Regions from separate parts of the Streptomyces sp. NPDC045955 genome, predicted to be linked through region 2. Evidence: riboswitches for the same ligand, from Rfam matches in the RefSeq annotation. Region 2 holds a riboswitch; the other holds the start of a gene.
What was found. A riboswitch is a leader RNA that binds a small molecule or an ion and turns the genes downstream of it on or off. The one in region 2 is predicted to bind cyclic di-AMP.

Region 1 (6,211 bases), on a different contig from region 2:
CGAGTACGCGTACTCGAGGAAGGAGCCCTGCATCTCGTCGACGACGTCGATGTCGAGGATTCTCTCCTCGTACGAGTCGTCGGGCGGCGGGGTCTTCGTGCTGCGGCGGGCCATCGCTGCCGGCTCCTTGCTGAAGCGTTGAACGAGATCTGACGCCGACCATTGTGGACCGCCGCACTGACAACCGGGACCAGGACCCGGTCTACGGCCTCCCCGGCAGGGTTCGTACCCGGGGCAAGGGCGCCTCTCGCCGGGCCCGGGCGGCGGACCGGACGCTGCCGGGAGGACTGCCGCGGGCCGCCCGGCCGGGCCCGGCGGCTCCGGGGTCTTCCGGCCCGGTCGGGCCGGCGACTCCGGCGTCTTCCGCCGGTCTTTTCCCGGCCCCGGGCCCGGCCCGCCGTGACCACCGCGCACCGCCCCGGCCGCTTCCCTCTCACGCTCTCCGCGTACGCCCCCCGGGAACTTCACCAGGGCCCCGCACGCTTGCATACAGTGGCAGGACTCGCCAGGAAAACCGCGGTTCGAGCGACCGCGCCGCGATCGAAGGGACGTACATGCCCATGGGTCACACGGCCACAGCCCAGGCAGGCTCCGGGGGCCTGACAGCGACCGAGCACCGCCTGGCCAACGGCCTGCGCGTGGTGCTCTCCGAGGACCACCTGACCCCGGTCGCGGCGGTATGCCTCTGGTACGACGTCGGCTCGCGCCACGAAGTCAAGGGGCGTACCGGCCTGGCTCACCTCTTCGAGCACCTGATGTTCCAGGGTTCCGCCCAGGTCAAGGGCAACGGCCACTTCGAGCTCGTCCAGGGCGCGGGCGGCTCGCTGAACGGCACCACCAGCTTCGAGCGGACCAACTACTTCGAGACGATGCCCGCCCATCAGCTGGAGCTCGCCCTCTGGCTGGAGGCCGACCGCATGGGCTCCCTGCTGGCCGCGCTCGACGACGAGTCGATGGAGAACCAGCGGGACGTCGTCAAGAACGAGCGCCGACAGCGCTACGACAACGTCCCCTACGGCACCGCCTTCGAGAAGCTGACCGCCCTCGCCTACCCGGAGGGCCACCCCTACCACCACACCCCGATCGGCTCGATGGCCGACCTGGACGCGGCCACCCTGGAGGACGCCCGAGCGTTCTTCCGCACCTACTACGCGCCGAACAACGCCGTGCTCTCCGTCGTCGGCGACATCGACCCGGAGCAGACCCTGGCCTGGATCGAGAAGTACTTCGGCTCCATCCCCGGCCACGACGGCAAGCCCGCGCCGCGGGACGGCGAGCTGCCGGAGATCATCGGCGAGCAGCTGCGCGAGGTCGTCGAGGAGGAGGTCCCGGCGCGCGCCCTGATGGCCGCCTACCGGCTGCCGCACGACGGCACGCGCGCGTGCGACGCGGCCGACCTGGCCCTCACCGTCCTCGGCGGCGGCGAGTCCTCCCGCCTGTACAACCGCCTCGTGCGGCGGGACCGTACGGCCGTGGCGGCCGGCTTCGGCCTGCTGCGGCTCGCCGGGGCGCCCTCTCTGGGGTGGCTGGACGTGAAGACGTCCGGTGACGTGGAGGTCCCGGTCATCGAGTCCGCCATCGACGAGGAGCTCGCCCGGTTCGCCGAGGAGGGCCCCACGGCCGAGGAGATGGAGCGCGCCCAGGCCCAGCTGGAGCGCGAGTGGCTGGACCGGCTGGGCACGGTCGCCGGCCGCGCCGACGAACTGTGCCGGTACGCCGTCCTGTTCGGCGACCCGCAGCTCGCCCTGACCGCCGTGCAGCGCGTGCTGGAGGTGACGGCAGAGGAGGTCCAGGAGGTCGCCAAGGCCCGCCTGCGGCCCGACAACCGCGCGGTGCTCGTCTACGAGCCCGTCGCCGGCGAGACGGGCGACGCGGAGACCGCCGAGGACGCCGACACCACCGAGGACACCGCAGCCGCGGCCCTGAACGAGAACGAGGAGGCGGCCAAGTGACCGAGCTCGCCACGATGGACTTCCACCCCCAGCCGCAGGCGGGCGAGGCCAAGCCGTGGGCCTTCCCGGCCCCCGAGCGCGGCACGCTCGGCAACGGCCTGACGGTCCTGCGCTGCCACCGCCCCGGCCAGCAGGTCGTCGCCGTGGAGGTGCTGCTGGACGCCCCCCTGGACGCCGAGCCGGCCGGCCTCGACGGCGTGGCCACGATCATGGCCCGGGCCTTCTCCGAGGGCACCGACAAGCACTCCGCCGAGGACTTCGCCGCCGAGCTGGAGCGCGCCGGTGCCACCCTCGACGCGCACGCCGACCACCCCGGCGTCCGGCTCAGCCTGGAGGTGCCGGCCTCCCGGCTCGCCAAGGGACTCGGCCTGGTCGCCGACGCCCTGAGGGCCCCCGCGTTCGCGGACAGCGAGGTCGAGCGGCTGGTCCGCAACCGCCTCGACGAGATCCCGCACGAGCTGGCCAACCCCGCCCGCCGTGCCGCCAAGGAGCTCTCCAAGGAGCTGTTCCCGGCGGACTCGCGCATGTCGCGGCCCCGACAGGGCACCGAGGAGACGGTCGCGGCGATCGACTCCGCGGCCGTACGCGCCTTCTACGAGAGGCACGTCAGGCCCGCCACGGCCACGGTCGTGGTCGTCGGCGACCTCACCGGCATCGACCTCGACGTCCTGCTCGGCGACACGCTGGGTGCCTGGACCGGCTCCGCGGCCGAGCCGCGCCCGGTGCCGCCGGTGACCGCCGACGACACGGGCCGTGTCGTCATCGTGGACCGCCCCGGCGCCGTCCAGACGCAGCTGCTGATCGGCCGCATCGGCCCGGACCGGCACGACCGCGTGTGGCCCGCGCAGGTGCTCGGCACGTACTGCCTCGGCGGCACCCTCACCTCCCGCCTGGACCGCGTGCTGCGCGAGGAGAAGGGTTACACCTACGGGGTACGGGCGTTCGGCCAGGTCCTCAGGTCCGCCCCGGACGGGACCGGTGCCGCGATGCTCGCCATCAGCGGCTCCGTGGACACGCCCAACACCGGCCCTGCCCTCCAGGACCTCTGGACGGTGCTGCGCACGCTCGCCGCCGAGGGGCTGACCGACGCGGAGCGGGACGTCGCCGTGCAGAACCTGGTCGGCGTGGCGCCGCTGAAGTACGAGACGGCGGCGGCCGTCGCGAGCACGCTGGCCGACCAGGTCGAACAGCACCTGCCCGACGACTTCCAGGCCACGCTGTACCGGCAGCTCGCCGCGACCGGCACCGTGGAGGCCACCGCGGCGGCCGTCAGCGCCTTCCCGGTGGACCGACTGGTGACCGTGCTCGTCGGTGACGCGGCGCAGATCAAGGGCCCGGTCGAGGCCCTGGGCATCGGTGAAGTCTCGGTCGTCGCCGCCGAGTAGGAGCACGCGCGCAGGGGCCCTGGTTGTCTTCTAAGGCACCAGGGCTCCTTTATGCCCGAATTGGTGCGGAGGTTGCCTGTCTGCCCTGTGGGATGCGCTACAAAAACCGGGATCCGTTTGGGAATTGAAAGTGGCCCCGCTTAGGTTCGTCCGGGCTGTTCGTCAGGCAGTGCGCCGCACCCGCGGCACCGGACAGTCATCGCCGAGTCCCCGTACGGCGCGAGCCAGGGGAGCCGGGGACCCACCGCAGTCCCTGGGGTGAATCGGACGCCCGCGCGAGCCGCGAGGGGGTCCGTAGGAGACCTTCCTGCTCCGAACCCGTCAGCTAACCCGGTAGGCGAGAAGGAAGGAAAGGACCAGGCACTCCATGGCGTTCACCCGCGCCACCGGGAAGCATCGTCGTCCCAGCCGGATGCAGCGCGGCACGGCCCGCGCGGCGGGCGTCGCGGCCCTCGCCACCACCGGTGTCATCGGCACCGTGGCCGCCCCGGCCTTCGCCGCCGAGCCCGCCGTCGAGCAGACCGGCCTCACCCCCGTCGTCACCATGGGTGACACCGTTGCCCAGCAGATCGACGCCCAGGCCGCCGCCCAGAAGCAGGCCGCCGAGGAAGCCGCCGCCAAGAAGAAGGCCGAGGAGGCCGCCCGTGAGCGGGCCGCCGAGGCGGCCAAGGAGGCCAAGGAAGCCGCCGAGAAGGCCCGCGAGGCCAAGGAACGCGCCGCCCGCGAGGCCGAGCGCAAGCGCCTCAACACCTTCGTGCCCCCGATCTCCGGCTCGTACGTCTCCACCGGCTACCAGGCCAGCAGCGGCCTGTGGTCCTCCGGCAGCCACACCGGCATCGACTTCCACGCCGCCAACGGCACCTCCGTCCACGCGGTCGGCATGGGAGAGGTCGTCGAGGCCGGCTGGGGCGGCTCCTACGGCAACCAGATCGTGATCAAGATGAACGACGGCACGTACACCCAGTACGGCCACCTGTCGTCCATCGGCGTCTCGGTGGGCCAGAAGGTCACCCCCGGCCAGCAGATCGGCCTGTCCGGCGCGACCGGCAACGTCACCGGCCCGCACCTGCACTTCGAGGCCCGTACGAGCCCCGAGTACGGCTCCGACATCGACCCGGTCGCCTACCTCCGCTCGCACGGCGTGAGCGTCTGACGGCGTACCACTCCGCTTCCCGAGGCCCCGGCTCCCCGAGCCGGGGCTTTCTGCGTTTGTGACGCCCGGCTGTCCAAAAAATATCCCTGGATTCCGGTCTGCCGTCGGAAATTCCGGCTCATTGCAATAGAGTCACGGAACACGTGTCACTAGTCGACGTTTCACGGGGATTAAACGGAGGTCGGTCATGCGCATTCCGGCGCACTCGGTGTGCACGGCCATCCGGGACGACATCGTCGCGGGTGTCTACGAACGCGGCGGCCGGCTGACCGAGGAACTCCTCGCCCGCCGCTACGGTGTCTCGCGCGTCCCGGTCCGGGAGGCCCTGCGCACCCTGGAGGCCGAGGGCTTCGTGGTGACCCGGCGGCACGCGGGCGCGTGCGTCGCCGAACCCACCGAGCAGGAGGCGGCCGACCTGCTGGAGATGCGGCTGCTGCTGGAGCCGCTCGGCGCGGCCCGCGCCGCCCAGCGCCGCACCGAGGCCCATCTGAAGGTCCTGCGCGGCCTGGTCCGGCTCGGCCAGGAGCGCGCTCGCCGGGGCCACAGCGACGACCTGCGCTCCTTGGGCGGCTGGTTCCACGAGACGCTCGCACAGGCCTCCGGCAGCCCCGCGCTGACCTCGATGCTGACCCAGCTCCGTCACAAGATCGCCTGGATGTACACCGTCGAGGCGTCGGTCGGGCCCGTGGAGTCCTGGGCCGAGCACGGCGCGATCGTGGACGCGGTGGCGCGCGGGGACAGCGAGCGCGCGCGGGCGGTCACGGCGCTGCACACCGAGCGCGCGACGGCCGCGCACCGGCTGCGTTTCGGCTCCCCCGGGGAGCGGGCGGAGCGTGTGAGGAACTCGCAACATCCCGTAAACACGGCGAGCCTGCGGCATTAACACGAGAGCCGTATACAAAGAGCAGGTAATTCGCGGGGGATTATTTCTGCTGCCCGGGAACGGGGAATTCGCGACCCCGTGACAGGAAATGGCGAGCCGCGGCCGGGAATGGTGAAGGGCTCGCCCGATGAATTCGGACGAGCCCTTCTGGTTGCACCGGACCAGGGGGTACCGGATCAGGCGCGGAAGAACGCTCAGACGGTCTCGGGCAGTTCCTCGAGACCCTCGGAGACCAGCTTCGCCAGCCGGTCCAGGGCGGCGTCCGCACCCTCGGCGTCGGAGGCGAGGACGATCTCCTCGCCTCCCTGGGCACCGAGGCCGAGGACGGCCAGCATGGAGGCCGCGTTGACGGGGTTGCCGTCTGCCTTGGCGATCGTCACCGGGACGCCTGCGGCCGTGGCGGCTCGGACGAAGATGGAGGCGGGGCGGGCGTGGAGGCCCTCGGCCCAGCCGACGTTGACGCGGCGCTCAGCCATGTGTTGCTGCCCTTCGGTTCTCAGGGTTGTCTAGACCAGTTTCCCATACGTGAAGCTGCGCCGGAGCGGTCATGGTGTACCGCCCGGGGTGCCGTCGGGTCGCGGCCTCGACCCGACTGACGCCCTCCACAGACTGCCTCGCGCCGCTGTCGGACGCCAGACGTACTCTGGGGCCCATGCAGACCTCGCCGGACCGGCACGAGTATCCCGCCCACTGGGAAGCCGACGTGGTGCTGCGCGACGGTGGCACCGCGCGCATCCGGCCCATCACCGTTGATGACGCCGAGCGCCTGGTCAGCTTCTACGAGCAGGTCTCCGACGAGTCGAAGTACTACCGCTTCTTCGCGCCGTACCCTCGCCTG
Region 2 (6,609 bases):
CAGCTCCTGCGCGATCGCCGACACGGTCGTCACGGACCCGGCCAGGCCCACCAGCGTGCGGGCCTCGCGCAGCGGGACCGTCTCCTCGGCGAGGTCGAGGGCGGCCTCGATGTCCGCCCGCATCGCCGCGATCTGCTCCTTGGAGGGCGGGTCGCTCACCACCCCGTCCCGGACCAGGTGACGCTCGGTCATGCGGACACAGCCGATGTCCACCGAGCGGGCCGCGCGCACCCGGTCGTCGCCGACGACGAACTCGGTCGAGCCGCCGCCGATGTCCACGACGAGGTAGGGCTTCGGCAGGTGGTCGCGCCCGGCGAGTTCCTTGGTGGCACCGGTGAAGGAGAACTCGGCCTCCTGGTCCCCGGAGATCACCTCGGGCTCGACGCCCAGGATGTCCAGCACGCCGCGCACGAACTCTTCCCGGTTCTCGGCGTCCCGGGAGGCGGAGGTCGCCACGAACCGCAGCCGCTCCGCCCCGTGCTCCTTGATGATCCCGGCGTACTCGCGGCAGGCCGCGAACGTCCGCTGGAGCGCCTCGGGGGCGAGTCGGCCGGTGCGGTCGACGCCCTGCCCCAGCCGCACGATCGTCATCCGGCGGTCCAGGTCGACCAGCTCACCGGTGCCCGGGTCGGCATCGGCGACCAGGAGCCGGATGGAGTTCGTACCGCAGTCCACGGCGGCGACACGGGTCACTGGGCGTCCTCCTCGACGGTCGTCACACAGGCGCCCTTGCGCCACCACTCGGGCAGCATGGCCAGAGCCTCGTCGCCCAGCGGGTTCACGCCCGGCCCCGCGGCCAGCGAGTGCGCCACCAGCACGTGCAGGCACTTCACCCGGTCCGGCATGCCGCCCGCGCTCGGGAAGTTCTTCAGCTCCTCGATCGCGTCACGGCGCCGGACGTAGTCCTCGTGCGCCGCCCGGTACGCCGCCGCCAGTTCCGGGTCCGAGGCCAGCCGCTCGGTCATCTCCTTCATCACGCCATTCGCCTCCAGCGTGCCGATCGCCGAGTTCGCCTTCGGGCACGTGAGGTAGTACAGCGTGGGGAACGGCGTGCCGTCCGGCAGCCGCGGGGCCGTCTCGACGACGTCGGGCTGCCCGCACGGGCACCGGTGCGCGATCGCGCGCAGGCCGCGCGGGGGCCGGCCGAGCTGCTGCTTGAAGGCCTCGACGTCCGCGTCGGTGGGCTCGGTGCGCGGAGTGGTCGGCGGGGGCGTTTCCATGACTGTGTTCAGGCTGTCTTTCTCTGGGTTCAGGTCACTGGCTGGGTATCGGGTCACTGGTCGGAGGCGTCGGCCCTGTCGACCCCGTCCCAGACGTTCGAGTACCAGGGGCGGTCGGCCGCCCCGAGGTCGGCGTGCGACTGCTTCGCCGCGTGCGGGTCGACGACGATGAATCCCGTCTCCCCCGGCATGACGTAGTGCAACCGCTTCCGGATCTGCTGCTCGGCATACGCGTCGTCCTGCCAGCGCGCCTTCTGGTCGCGCAGCCGTTCGACGCGCTGCCGGGCCTGCTGCTGTTCGCGCTGGAGGTCGTCGATCTCGGCGCGCTGCGAGACGTACTCCCGCATCGGGTAGGCCAGGGCCACGATCAGCGAGCACATCACCAGGGCGAGCAGCGCGGCCCGGCCGGTCAGCCGCGAGCGGCGGGCCTGACGCTTGGTCTGGGAGCGGTAGACCCGGGCCGCGGTCTGCTCGCCGAGCAGCCGGATCCTGGTCGCGGTGGAGAACCGGTCCCGGTCCTTCACGGCCATGTCTGTCCGCCTCCCGCTCCACCGTCATACGCGCGTACGTCCCCGGACACGGTACGGGACCGGGTACGGGGACGTACGTACGACGCTGCTACTTGAGGGCCGGGTCAGCCCCTGCTGTGCCTAGTTGTTCGCGGAGCGCTGTGCTTAATTGTTCGCGGAGCGCTGTGCTTAATTGTTCGCGGAGCGCTGTGCTTAATTGTTCGCGGAGCGAAACCGCGGGAACGCGCTGCGGCCGGCGTACACCGCCGCGTCGTCGAGGATCTCCTCGATGCGCAGCAGCTGGTTGTACTTGGCGACGCGCTCGGAGCGGGCCGGGGCGCCGGTCTTGATCTGGCCGCAGTTGGTGGCGACGGCCAGGTCGGCGATGGTGACGTCCTCGGTCTCGCCGGAGCGGTGGGACATCATGCACTTGAAGCCGTTGCGCTGGGCCAGCTCGACGGCGTCCAGGGTCTCGGTCAGCGAACCGATCTGGTTGACCTTGACCAGGAGCGCGTTGGCCGCGCCCTCCTCGATGCCGCGGGCGAGGCGCTCGGGGTTGGTGACGAACAGGTCGTCGCCGACGAGCTGGACCTTGTCACCGAGCTTGGCGGTGATGGTCTTCCAGCCCTCCCAGTCGTCCTCGAACAGCGGGTCCTCGATGGAGACGAGCGGGTACGCGTCGACGAGCTCCGCGTAGTACTCGGTCATCTCGGCCGCCGAGCGCTCCTTGCCCTCGAAGGTGTAGACGCCGTCCTTGTAGAACTCGGACGCGGCCACGTCGAGGGCCAGGGCGATCTGCTCGCCGGGGGTGTAGCCGGCCTCGTTGATCGCCTCGAGGATGAGGTCGAGGGCCTCGCGGTTGGAGCCGAGGTTCGGGGCGAAGCCGCCCTCGTCGCCGAGGCCCGTGGCCAGGCCCTTCGACTTCAGGACCTTCTTCAGCGTGTGGTAGACCTCGGCGCCCCAGCGCAGGGCCTCGGAGAAGGACTCCGCGCCGATCGGGGCGATCATGAACTCCTGGATGTCCACGTTGGAGTCGGCGTGCGAGCCGCCGTTCAGGATGTTCATCATCGGCACCGGCAGCAGGTGCGCGTTCGGGCCGCCCAGGTAGCGGAACAGCGGCAGGTCGCTGGCCTCGGAGGCGGCGTGGGCGACGGCGAGCGAGACGCCGAGGATGGCGTTGGCGCCGAGGGAGCCCTTGTTGTCGGTGGCGTCCAGGTCGAACATGGCCTGGTCGATCAGGCGCTGCTCGGTGGCGTCGTAGCCGACGAGCTCCGGGCCGATCTGCTCGATGACCGCGAGGACGGCCTTCTCCACACCCTTGCCGAGGTAGCGGTTCGAGTCGCCGTCGCGCAGCTCGATGGCCTCGAAGGCGCCCGTGGAGGCGCCGGACGGGACGGCGGCACGACCAGTGCTGCCGTCGTCGAGGCCGACCTCGACCTCGACCGTGGGGTTGCCTCGGGAGTCCAGGATTTCCCGGGCTACGACGACGTCGATGGACGGCACGAGCATCTCCTTCTTCATGTGACGCGGGTACGCGGGCCGCGTGGACCCGGCGAGGCGCGGGCCGCGGTGGCTCGCGACATGAGCCTAACCGGCTCCGGGCGATCGGCCACCGGGTCGCCCACCCCATGGACAGAACCGAGAGTAAATTGTTTCCGAACGGAACAAAGCCGGATCGCAAAGACCGCCGGAAAAAACCCCGCCCCGGTGCGCACGGGGGATGACGCACCGGGGCGGGGAGCCCGTGGGGACGGGGATGGGCCGCTGCTTACTTCAGGTGCAGCTGCTGGCCCGGGTAGATCAGGTTGGCGTCCGTGATGATGTCCTTGTTCAGCTCGAACAGCTTCTCCCAGCCGCCCTCGACCTTCTGCTCGGTCGCGATGGAGCTGAGGGTGTCACCCTTGACGACCTTGTACTCGCCGTCACCCTTCTTGACCTTCTTGCCGGTCGGGGTGGTGACGGTCTTCTGGGTCTGGGCCGGACGCTCGTCGGAGCGGGAGGCCGGCTGCTGCTCGGTCTGGCGGGTCTCGGTGGAGCCGCTGCTCTGCTCGGAGCCGCCGCTGTAGCCGGCGCTCGACAGGCCCTTGCCGCAGACCGGCCAGGCGCCCTTGCCCTGGCTCGCGAGGACCTTCTCGGCGACCTGGATCTGCTGGTCCTTGGTGGCCTGGTCGGCGGTGGAGGCGTACTGGGTGCCGCCGTACGCGGACCAGGTGGAGGCGGAGAACTGCAGACCGCCGTAGTAGCCGTTGCCGGTGTTGATGGACCAGTTGCCGCCGGACTCGCACTGGGCGACGGCGTCCCACTCGGAGGCGGTGGCGGCGGAGGCGTTGCCGGCCGCCATCAGCGGGGCGGCGACGGCGGCACCGGTGACACCGGCGATGGCGATGACCCGAGAGGCCTTGGACGGACGGCGGTGCGTGCCCTTGCCGGAAAACAGCATGGAGAGATCCCCTCACCGACGCCTGCGAGGTGAGCTGTCGGGTTCGGGCCGGTTGAGTTGCCCGGCCGCGTCCCTCCCGGGACGCGGCTTCACCCCAAGCCCTTCCGGCACAACCGGCCGGTCGGGCACTTACCTTGGGTCCCCCGCTCCTGCCTACGGCGCTTGACGCGACGACTGTTCCCGTGCGGCCGCTGGCAGGATTCGGCGTTGCGGCAGCCGGGGCTCGCGGTGACGAGCGGTCATGACCGTAGACATGCGATCCGCGGAATTTCAAAGACGATCAGGGCTTCTGAGATCTATCTCTCACCGCACCGATAAGGGACATTAGCCGCGAACGGTGACGTGAACTCGCACGGTTTCGGGGTGACTTCCGCCGCCGTTTCCGTACTGACCCACCGGCTACCGCTCGTCCGCTTCGACCCCAACCGTGAGCTTCTGACCGGGGCGGATGAGGTTCGGGTCGGTGCCGACAGCCGTCTCGTTCCCGACGTAGAGCGCGCGCCATCCGCCGCTGAGGTCAAGAGAGTTCGCGATGGACCAGAGGCTGTCGCCGGGGCGGACGGTGTAGGAGCCGTCCGTCGCCTCCCGGGCGGCCTCGCCGTCGCGCGAGGCGTGCCGTCCTGCGGACCCGGACGGACGGCCGTCCTCGACCTCGGCGTCCTCGTCGGCACTGGGGCCGCGGTGGCGGCCGGAGGTGGTGTCGCTCGGGACTGAAGAGCCGTCACCCTGCGGCGACTTGGCAGGCTCGTCACTCTCGGGGGTGGGCGAGGGGGAGCTGCTGGACTCCTGGTCCTGCGACTGCTCCTGCGACTGCTCCTGCGTCGAGGAATCGGAGGAATCAGGCGACTTGTCGGAGTTGGCGGTTTCGCCCGATTCGGAGGAGTCGAGCAGTCCGGGCGAGTCCGTCGGAGCGGACGAGTCGGAGGTGTCCGAGCCCTTGTCCTGTTCGAGGCCGGAGAGCAGCCCGCAGGTGCGCCAGGCGCCGACCCCCTGGTCGGCGAGGATTCTCTCGGCCACGGCTATCTGCTGGGAGCGGCTGGCCAGGTCGGCGCTCGGGGCGTAGTCGAGGCCGCCGTGGCTCTCCCAGTCCTCCTGGGACAACTGGAGGCCGCCGAAGTATCCGTTGCCGCTGTTCTGGCTCCAGGCGCCGCCGGTCTCGCAGTCCGCGACCCGGTCCCAGGTCGTGCCGTCGGCCGCGCTGGCACCGGAGGCCCCGAGGAGCGGAATCGCGATGGCGGAGCCGGTCACCCCGGCCGCGACGAGGAGAGCCGGAGCCTGGCGGGGGCGACGGTGCCGACCGTTCCCGGAGAGCATACGGAGACCTTTCGCGAGACAGCAGTGACCGGCGCGGCGCAGGGGCTCCCGGGCCGCGCTGATGATGGGTGAACGTATCGGCAGACGATCACTTGTCACAAGTTCATGCCGCGCAGATCACGTGAAGATCACAGCTCTGACGGCGTGTCATGTTTAGCCGGTGAGAACTCCACCGGCAGCGTGCGCAGCCCGCGCATGATGAGGCCGCCCCGCCATCTCAGGTCGGCCGGATCCGCCGCCAGCCGCAGGTCCGGGAGGCGGGTGAGGAGCGTGGCGAGCGCGGTCTGGCCCTCCAGACGGGCGAGCGGGGCACCGAGGCAGTAGTGGATGCCGTGGCCGTAACCGAGGTGCTGGTTGTCGCGCCGGGCGAGGTCGAGCACGTCCGGACCGGCGAACCGCTCCGGATCCCGGTCCGCGGCCGCCAGGACGACGAGGACCGGGTCGCCGGGCGCGATGTGCTGCCCGCCGATGGTGAGGGGCTGGGTGGCGAACCGCCAGGTGGCGAGTTCGACGGGGCCGTCGAAGCGCAGGAGCTCCTCGACGCCGGTCTCCAGGAGGCCGGTCTCCCCGGCGGCGAGGGACGCCTGGAGGCGCGCGCGCTGCTCGGGGTGGGTGAGCAGGGCGTAGGTCCCGTTGCCGATCAAATTCACGGTCGTTTCGAACCCGGCGAACAGCAGGATGAAGGCCATGGCCGCGGCCTCGTTCTCGGTGAGGTGCTCACCGTGGTCGGAGGCGCGGATGAGCCCGGAGATGAGGTCCTCGCCGGGGGCGGGCTCGTCGGGCAGCGCCTCGCGCTTGCGGTGGATGAGGTCGGCGAGGTAGCCGCGCATCTTCTTCACGGACCGCGCCACGCCGCCCCTGGGCCCGCCCTGGTGACGGATCATCATCCCCGCCCAGTCGCGGAAGTCGTCCTGGTCCTCGCGGGGGACGCCGAGCAGGTCGCAGATGGCGTAGATGGGGAGCGGGAAGGCGAACTCGTGGATGAGGTCGGCGGATCCCTTCCGCGCGAACCCGTCGATGAGCCCGTCGGTGAGCTCCTGCACGCGCGGCGCGAACTCGGCGACCCGGCGGGGCGTGAACGCCTTGGAGACGAGCCGCCGCAGCCGGGTGTGGTCCGGCGGGTCGA

Region 1: it holds a riboswitch for cyclic di-AMP, as region 2 does, so the genes downstream of both, AC07F0_RS18420 (M23 family metallopeptidase) here and AC07F0_RS00515 (transglycosylase family protein) in region 2, are expected to answer to the same signal.

What each region holds. Positions count from the first base shown of each region.
Region 1 is NZ_JBWKKY010000008.1:118,077-124,287, forward strand. It holds gene AC07F0_RS18405 (DNA gyrase/topoisomerase IV subunit A) at 1-114, opposite strand, end outside; gene AC07F0_RS18410 (M16 family metallopeptidase) at 555-1,952, shown strand; gene AC07F0_RS18415 (M16 family metallopeptidase) at 1,949-3,337, shown strand; cyclic di-AMP (ydaO/yuaA leader) riboswitch at 3,528-3,691, shown strand; gene AC07F0_RS18420 (M23 family metallopeptidase) at 3,705-4,490, shown strand; gene AC07F0_RS18425 (GntR family transcriptional regulator) at 4,678-5,373, shown strand; gene AC07F0_RS18430 (HPr family phosphocarrier protein) at 5,568-5,849, opposite strand; gene AC07F0_RS18435 (bifunctional acetate--CoA ligase family protein/GNAT family N-acetyltransferase) at 6,026-6,211, shown strand, end outside.
Region 2 is NZ_JBWKKY010000001.1:110,180-116,788, forward strand. It holds gene AC07F0_RS00495 (Ppx/GppA phosphatase family protein) at 1-693, opposite strand, end outside; gene AC07F0_RS00500 (DUF501 domain-containing protein) at 690-1,220, opposite strand; gene AC07F0_RS00505 (FtsB family cell division protein) at 1,274-1,750, opposite strand; gene eno (phosphopyruvate hydratase) at 1,943-3,232, opposite strand; gene AC07F0_RS00515 (transglycosylase family protein) at 3,498-4,169, opposite strand; cyclic di-AMP (ydaO/yuaA leader) riboswitch at 4,174-4,340, opposite strand; gene AC07F0_RS00520 (LysM peptidoglycan-binding domain-containing protein) at 4,569-5,483, opposite strand; gene AC07F0_RS00525 (cytochrome P450 family protein) at 5,612-6,609, opposite strand, start outside.